Regions from separate parts of the Shewanella sp. 10N.286.48.B5 genome, predicted to be linked through region 1. Evidence: predicted binding sites of a transcription regulator. Region 1 holds the regulator's gene; the other holds the start of a gene.
What was found. The regulator MetJ, encoded in region 1, represses methionine synthesis genes. The targets are predictions, from matches to a motif close to TAGACGTCTAGACGTCTA.
Positions count from the first base shown of each region.

Region 2: a site for MetJ is predicted at 1,739-1,756, ahead of msrA (peptide-methionine (S)-S-oxide reductase MsrA). Genes of this name have one in related genera too.

Region 1 is NZ_MCVG02000001.1:3,238,794-3,243,015, reverse strand. Features, by position in the region: gene BCU57_RS13870 (conjugal transfer protein TraF) at 1-684, shown strand, start outside; gene BCU57_RS13865 (sulfite exporter TauE/SafE family protein) at 746-1,486, opposite strand; gene metJ (met regulon transcriptional regulator MetJ) at 1,637-1,951, opposite strand; gene metB (cystathionine gamma-synthase) at 2,159-3,319, shown strand; gene BCU57_RS13850 (bifunctional aspartate kinase/homoserine dehydrogenase II) at 3,382-4,222, shown strand, end outside.
Region 2 is NZ_MCVG02000001.1:1,604,629-1,608,850, forward strand. Features, by position in the region: gene BCU57_RS06965 (thiamine pyrophosphate-dependent dehydrogenase E1 component subunit alpha) at 1-414, opposite strand, end outside; gene astE (succinylglutamate desuccinylase) at 564-1,595, opposite strand; gene msrA (peptide-methionine (S)-S-oxide reductase MsrA) at 1,769-2,248, shown strand; gene trxB (thioredoxin-disulfide reductase) at 2,405-3,358, shown strand; gene BCU57_RS06985 (GNAT family N-acetyltransferase) at 3,539-4,108, opposite strand; gene rplT (50S ribosomal protein L20) at 4,208-4,222, opposite strand, start outside.

The DNA.
Region 1 (4,222 bases):
CTCGATCCCGCCAACCCTCCTGCAGATCTCACTGACTTAGACTCTCAAGGCATTGTATTAGCCGCCGGAGTCACAGATTTTGGGGTGGCGTTAAGCTTTCCACTATCTATAGTTAACATGCCTGTAAAAGTTGGGATTTCACCTAAGTTTCAACGCATTGATACCTATCATTACAGTGCCAGTGCCAATAACTTTGATGTCGATGATTTTGATGATGATAAATATCGAAATGATGACAGCTTATTTAACCTTGATCTTGGGGTGGCTATTGAGCCAACAGAAAGCTTAACCTTAGGGCTGTCTGCTCGTAATTTATTCAGTAAAAAAATAACCACAGTTGAAGCTCAAGGACGGACATTTGAATACCAAATTGAGCCGTTAGTCACAGTGGGAGCTGCTTATGATTGGTCCAGAGTCACCTTAACCACGGATATTGATCTGGTGGAGCAAAGCCGTTTTAGCGAGTTTGATGCGGTGCAGTATTGGCGAGTGGGCGGTGAAGTTAAAGCCACTGACTGGCTGTTTTTACGCATGGGCTACCGCCATGACTTAAAAGATAATAGCGTAGATATTTACTCTTTCGGCACCGGCTTTGCCATCGGCCAAGCCTTTAAGCTGGATATGAGCGGCAGCTATGGTGATGATGCCATTGGCGCTGTGCTGCAAACTTCTTATCACTTTTAAGCGTTATCATTTTTAGCTGTCATCATTGTTGCATTTATATCTGCCACAAAAAGATGATCGACTAGCCTGCTGATAATTCAATTAACGACTTAAGGGTTAGCAATAATGCACTTAAGCTACATAACACCATAGTGGCGATGCGAGTCTTATTTTTATCAACCTTATTGGTTAGCTTTCCTGCGGCAATATTTCCGAGTATGACAGATGGCAATAGCATCAATGACAACCACAGATGCTTTTCTTCCACTAAGCCTGCAAGCATTAAAATAATCAGTGCGATCATTGAGCTGAAAACAAAAAAGATCGATAGCGCGGCTCTAAACTGCGGCGCATCTTTACCGGCTAATAAAATCGCTAATGGTGGCCCACCAATGGCGGCAATATTTCCAAATACCCCCGACAAGACACCTGCAATAAATAGCGAAAGCCGATTTACTGGCGCTGTGATCTTAAAAATACTCAGCAACACCGCTGCGCCGACAATAAAGGCAATGGCTAACCCCAGTACTGCTTGGGGGGCAAACAGTAATAAACCTGCGCCCATAAAGCCACCAGGTATTCGCCCCAGCAGCGCATATTGCAGCCCATTAAACTCCAGTTGAGTACGTTCACGCAATAAGGTCAATAAGGCGATGGAAAAACCCATCATAATCACAGGGGCTGGGACTAATTGTGGGTCGATGATATAGAGAAGTGGACTGGCAACAACCGCAAGCCCAAAACCGATAAGGCCTTGGGTTAATGCGCCTATAAAAATGATAACCGATGCAAGCATCAAGGTCTGCGGATCGATAAATTCCATTGTCGACTCTTTAGGCGCAATACTGCAACTCACTCTCAGCTTGAGAGCTCGATACGTTAAATGACGAGCAGTGTTTGATTAATTGAGTAGGCTTATGCTTTAGCGCAAGTACTTTAGCGCAAGTACTTCAGCGCTAGTCGCTAGCTTGACTTAATCAAGATCTTCCCACTCAATTCCCATGGCATCCATCAAAGCTTTTGCTTCAGATGGGATGCTATCAGGCCCTTCTTTTGATAAGTCACCGTCATTTGGCAGTGGTTGTCCAGTGTAGGCATGCAAAAATGCTTCACACAGTAGTTCACTATTGGTTGCATGACGTAAGTTATTAACCTGGCGGCGGGTACGTTCATCAGTCAATACTTTTAAAACTTTTAAAGGTATGGATACCGTGATTTTTTTAACTTGTTCATTTTTTTTGCCATGTTCGGCATATGGGCTGATATAGTCGCCATTCCATTCAGTCATTAACTCACCTTTATACGATAGATTCGTGGCAGATTTTAACCGCTAAATAATAACAGTCAAATTATTGCGGTTATTCTATAACGAATGGAAATAGATTTCTTTATGTTTAGACGTCTAAACGGCTGATTTGTATTGACGATGTGACTTAGCTTAGGTACATTTAGCCATCTAGACATCTCTTTAGTGTGTATTCTTTAGGAGTTTACAATGAGCAAACATCGCGCAGCTACGCTAGCAGTACGCCAAGGTATCGAGTCTGATACCCAATACGGCGCTGTAGTCCCGCCGATTTATCTATCAACAAACTATTCTTTTGATGGCCATAAAAACCCTAGAGAGTTTGATTATAGTCGTTCAGGAAACCCGACGCGCTGCGTGTTAGGTGAAGCCATTGCCAAACTTGAACATGGCGCTACTGGGGTGGTTACTTGTACCGGTATGGCTGCGATTACCTTGGTCACTAGTTTATTAGGCCCCGATGATTTACTGATTGTGCCTCACGATTGTTATGGCGGTAGTTACCGTTTGTTCACAAATCTTGCCAACAAAGGCCAATTTAAATTACTGGTGATTGATCAAACAGATGAGCAAGCACTCAGTGATGCGATTGCTCAGAAACCTAAAATGGTGTGGTTAGAAACGCCGTCAAACCCATTATTACGTGTTGTTGATATCAAAGCTATTGCTGAGCAAAGCCATAAAGTCGATGCCTTAGTTGTGGTTGATAACACCTTTTTATCGCCAATTTTGCAACAGCCATTAGAGCTAGGCGCTGATATCGTCATGCATTCCACCACCAAATATATCAATGGTCATAGTGACGTTGTAGGTGGCGCTGTGGTGGCAAAAGACCCTGAACTGGGTGAGTTACTACACTGGTGGTCAAACACCTTAGGGCTAACAGGCTCGGCTTTTGATAGTTACCTAACCTTACGTGGCATTCGTACTTTAGCTGTACGTATTCGCGAGCATCAAAAAAATGCTGAGCAAGTTATTGACGTACTTCAGGCCAGCAATCTTGTCGAAAAAGTGTATTATCCAGGCTTAAAAGACCACCCAGGTCACGATATTGCAGCTAAGCAACAACAAGGCTTCGGCGCTATGTTAAGTTTCGAACTTAAAGGTGGTGAAGCAGAAGTGGTCGCCTTTTTAAATGCACTGTCTATTTTCAGTGTTGCTGAAAGCTTAGGCGGAGTGGAAAGCTTAGTTGCCGTACCTGCAACCATGACCCATAGAGCAATGGCGCCTGCAGCACGGTATGAAGCTGGCATTAAAGATACTTTACTGCGACTATCTGTCGGGATTGAAGATGCTGAAGACTTGGTTGCCGATATTGAAGTAGGCTTAGCTGCTGTCGCTGCGCTTTAAGTTAATCTCCCTTGGCTATATTCATGTAGTCAGGCTGGTATATGTTGTTTAAGGAGTGAAAAATGGCCCGCAGTCATTTACATAAATTTGGTGGTTCAAGTCTTGCTGATGCAGATTGCTATCGCCGCGTTGCCCATATTTTACTGACTCATGGCAACAGTGATGATTTAGTCGTTGTTTCAGCTGCGGGTAAAAGTACTAACTTTTTATATAAATTACTCTCCTTAAGAGAAAACGGTGACTTGTGGCAAGAAGAGCTACAAGTACTGGTGAGCTATCAGCAAAACCTGATTGAGCAACTTCTCTCAAACGAACAAGCGCGCGATTTACGTGAGCGCCTATCAACCGATAAATCGCAATTAGTCAGTTTATTGTCCCTTGAAGAGCGCAATGAATTTCAGCTCAATCATGTATTAAGCTTTGGTGAGCGTTGGTCAGCACGATTAATGGCAGCCTTATTAAGAGAGTCTGGCGTTGCTGCCGCGAATATTGATGCCTGCTCACTGCTGGTGGCTGATGAAGGGCCTGTGCCGAATATTCGTCTTGATGAGTCCCGCGAAAAAGTCCAAAAGCTGCTGGATGCTAATCCAAATACACGCTTAGTGATCACCGGCTTTATCTGCGCCAACAGTAAAGGGGATACATTATTACTTGGCCGCAATGGCTCAGATTACAGCGCCACCTTAATTGCCAGCTTAGCGGACATTGAACGAGTGACTATTTGGACCGATGTTGAAGGGGTATTTAACGCTGATCCGAATAAAATTAATGATGCCAAATTACTTGAAAGCATGTCACTTGCTGAAGCCGATCGTTTAGCTAAACTCGGCTCGCCAGTACTGCACAGCCGAACTTTACAGCCCTTATTTGATACTAATGTTAGTCTCGCGGTGCGCTCAAGTT
Region 2 (4,222 bases), 1.6 Mb from region 1:
CTGTCTGCCTTTACCTAAATCTTTTTCATTACTGAACATTTGATTCATAAATTGTTCAGTGGTAAAACCACGATATCTAAGTGATGCATGCTCTCGGTATTGCGCCAATATGACATCACCGTCATCAAGTGCAGCAGTACTGCCAATGATAGAGGCTTCTTCGCCAGTACAAGTCATATAAAAACTAATACGACCTTGCCTTTGAGCACTTAACATACGTTCATCTAATACTCGGGTAAAAACACAAGTATCATGTATACGTTCAGCCAAGGCTTTATCAATAACGGGCATAACGGCATTTTCGTAAGTTGTGCCATCAGCTTGTAGAATTTTTAAAATAGGAATGTGCAATGAAGCTTTGTCTAAGAAGCTGACACGATGCACTGTTTCATTAGTCAGTGTTGCGTTGCTCATATTGTGCTCTTGTTATTTGTAGCCTTAAAAATAAAGCGTAATTTATTATATGCGAACGAACATTACGTTAACGTAAACTTACTATCAACTAATGTTCATTCCACTTAGTGAATATCCTGTCATATAAAATGTATATTTAGCTTTACAACTTATTGAATGTCTTCATTAGGTGCTGGCACTAAACATAATACTGTACGTTGGCCCACAGGTACATTTTCATTAGGAAAAACGATAGCTTCGTATGGATAAATGACCTTAATCTCAGTGTCACCTTCCGTTGCTAATACATGATTTTGCTTGAACCCAGAAAAATTTACCGTTGTCTTATCAAAGGTGAATTTGAAATCATCAAACTGCTTGTTAATGGAACGAGACACTTTATATAAGTGAAGTTTGTCTTTATCAAAAGGAGCTAGTTCAACTTGTTGTTGAGTTATCAACTGCAAAAGCATCTTTTTAGTATTGGCAAATTTTAACATATCATTCTCGCCAAAAGGCATCACTTTACCCAGTTCGACTGTAAATGCATCGGCTTTGAATTGTACTGATGAATAATAGCTAAAAGTAGTGGTAGGTTCATGATGGAATAAAATGGTGTCAACATCACAACCCGCTAAAAACATAATTTGATCAGCACTAAAGCTACGTCCAGGCCTGTAAGGATAAATCGCAAATTTCTCATGTTTAGACGGCTTTATCGCGGTGTGTAAGTCGTAATGTATTCGTTGTGAGCTATTATTTTGAAGATAAAAATTAGCTACATATTCCTCTAATTTTTTTGCTCTAACTCTTTCTTTATTTGATAAACCTAAACCGGAAGAATGTGCCCCACTGAACAAACGATTCATATTCTCTTCTACAAAGCGTGTTTGGCTGAGTATGGAATCTGGATTGCCAATTATAAACAGGACTCTTTGTTTTGTAACGATTGTTTCTTTTAATAAATTATTTATGAGTTCGTTACAGATTTCAATAGGTGCTGTTTCGTTACCATGTATGGCACAAGATAAAACAATGTCTTTAGTCGACCCTTGAGCTGGATTAAAACAAATAATCCCGTTATCTAAAATCGTAACTGTTGTTTTATTTGACAATTCAAAGCGCTGTTCTGGCACCTTGTTATTAATGTTAGTTAACGTAAATGCTAAAAAATCTTTGTCATCCATTAATTGTTGAAACACGCTGACTCCTTGATGCGGCTTTAAATATTGAATGGTTTCAAACGGTAGTCGGATTCTATCACATTTAGGGGAAGCTAACGTTAAGTAACATTTAACAGAGTGTAAATCTTTGCTTGCATTATTTATTAGAATAAATATACTTTTAGCCATCTAGACTTCTTTACGGGTATCGTATGACTATAGCAACTTTTGGTGCAGGCTGTTTTTGGGGCGTTGAATATTTTTTTAAACAAATAAATGGTGTAGTTGCAGCACAATGCGGTTATATGGGGGGAAATGACAAATTTCAGACCTACGAGCAAGTGAAAGCGGGCGTAACGGGCCATGCAGAAGTGGTACAGGTTGAGTTTGACGAACATATCGTTAGCTATGAAGAGTTGTTGACCGTTTTTTGGCAAAACCACAATCCAACCACTCTAAATATGCAAGGTGGTGATATTGGCAGCCAATATCGAAGCACTATTTTTTTCCACAGCCAAGAACAAAAATTATTAGCAGAGCAATCTAAATTGTTGCTAATTCAAAGTGGTAAATGGGGATTACGACAAATTGTAACTGAAATTGTACCGGTTCAAACCTTTCATCCGGCGGAAGAATACCACCAAAACTATCTAGAAAAGAATGGCTTACCAAGTTGTCATATTAGTTATTAGCATGTAAAAGTCTAATGCGATAAGTCCTTGGTGTCTTTTGTGTACGGTATCGATTGCCTCAATCTATATCTTGGAGCAATCGCTACTTTACCCCACCCTGTAAATTCCCTACAATCCATGCAAATTGCTTAAAGCATGTAATGGAGAAATAAAAAAATGAGTCAAGCTCGTCATATTAACCTGTTAATTTTAGGTTCTGGCCCTGCTGGTTATACTGCTGCAGTTTACGCAGCACGTGCAAATTTGAAGCCTGTCATGATCACTGGGATGCAACAAGGTGGTCAACTGACTACGACTACTGAAGTTGAAAACTGGCCAGGCGATGCTAATGGCTTAACCGGTCCAGCATTAATGGCAAGAATGCAAGAACATGCTGAAAAGTTTGATACTGAAATTATCTTTGATCATATTAATGAAGTTGATTTTAGCCAGCGCCCTTACCGATTAAAAGGAGACAATGGTGAGTTTACTTGTGACGCATTAATCATTGCAACTGGTGCATCTGCCAAATATTTAGGCCTTCCATCTGAAGAAGCATTTATGGGCCGTGGTGTATCAGCCTGTGCTACCTGTGATGGTTTCTTTTATCGTAACCAAAAAGTGGCTGTAGTTGGTGGTGGTAACACTGCTGTTGAAGAAGCGCTTTATTTAAGTAATATTGCTTCTGAGGTGCATTTAATCCACCGTCGTGATTCTTTCCGATCAGAAAAGATCCTGATCAACCGTCTGATGGATAAAGTTGCTAATGGCAATATCATCCTACACTTAGATCAAACTCTTGATGAAGTCGTCGGTGACAACATGGGTGTTACCGGTCTTAAAATGAAAAGCACTAAAGATGAGTCAATTTCAGATTTAGAGGTTGCTGGCGTTTTCATTGCGATTGGTCATAGCCCAAACACCGGTATTTTTGACGGTCAACTTGATATGAACTACGGTTACATTACCGTCAACAGTGGCCTTCAAGGTAACGCAACTCAGACAAGTGTTGAAGGCATTTATGCTTGTGGTGACGTAATGGATCAACATTATCGTCAAGCTATTACTTCAGCAGGATCAGGTTGTATGGCTGCGTTAGATGCCGAGCGTTACTTAGACGCACAAAAGTAGAATCGTCACTTTGTAATCTACTAGTTTACACATAGTGAGCTAGTAGCGACAAGCCATCCATTATTGTGATGGCTTTTTTATTGTTTGTATTTTATCGATGTGAATAACACAGGTGAAGGCTGTTGTTTATACAGTTGACCAGTTTTTGTTTAACACTATTACTGCACATTACTCATTTTTTTAATGGTTAACTTTCAAACTGTATATTACAACTTCAGTTTTGCCATTAACATCTGAATGAAACTGCTGACAGATAAATTCCATTCCTATTTTCTTCATAATTTTAATTGAACCTAAATTATCCTTATCCGCTATTGCTGTAAAACGTTCAATAATTGGTTGTTCCTCTACCAATAATTTAATCACTGCTTTGGCGCTTTCTGTCGCATAACCTTTCCCCCAAGCTGATTGTTTGAATCGCCAACCAATTTCAAGATTATTAAATTCAGGGGTCTCACTGAAAAAGCCCATGGGCCTAATCAATATCCAACCAACAAAGTTATCACGACGATCAACAGTATCTAGTTCTCGCTTTTCAAACACCTTCCAAAAGCCCCACCCTTTGGATGGCGTTAAATAACTTGCCAAACGTGGTATAGAAATATGTTCTATATCAGATTTTGAGGTAGGTTTTCCGCCGTTTATATATTTCATCACATCGGGATTTTGGTCTAGAGCGTAAAGTAAATCGGCATCATCAAGCGTCATAATAGCAATTGATAATCTGTCTGTTGCTAACTGGGTTTTCATAACACCTACTTCCAATAAGTCAAACACAATGGCAAGATTCTAAATTTTAGATATAAAAAAAGGAACCCTAAGGTTCCTTTTTTAAAGAATAATAACTAATTACTTAGCTAAAGC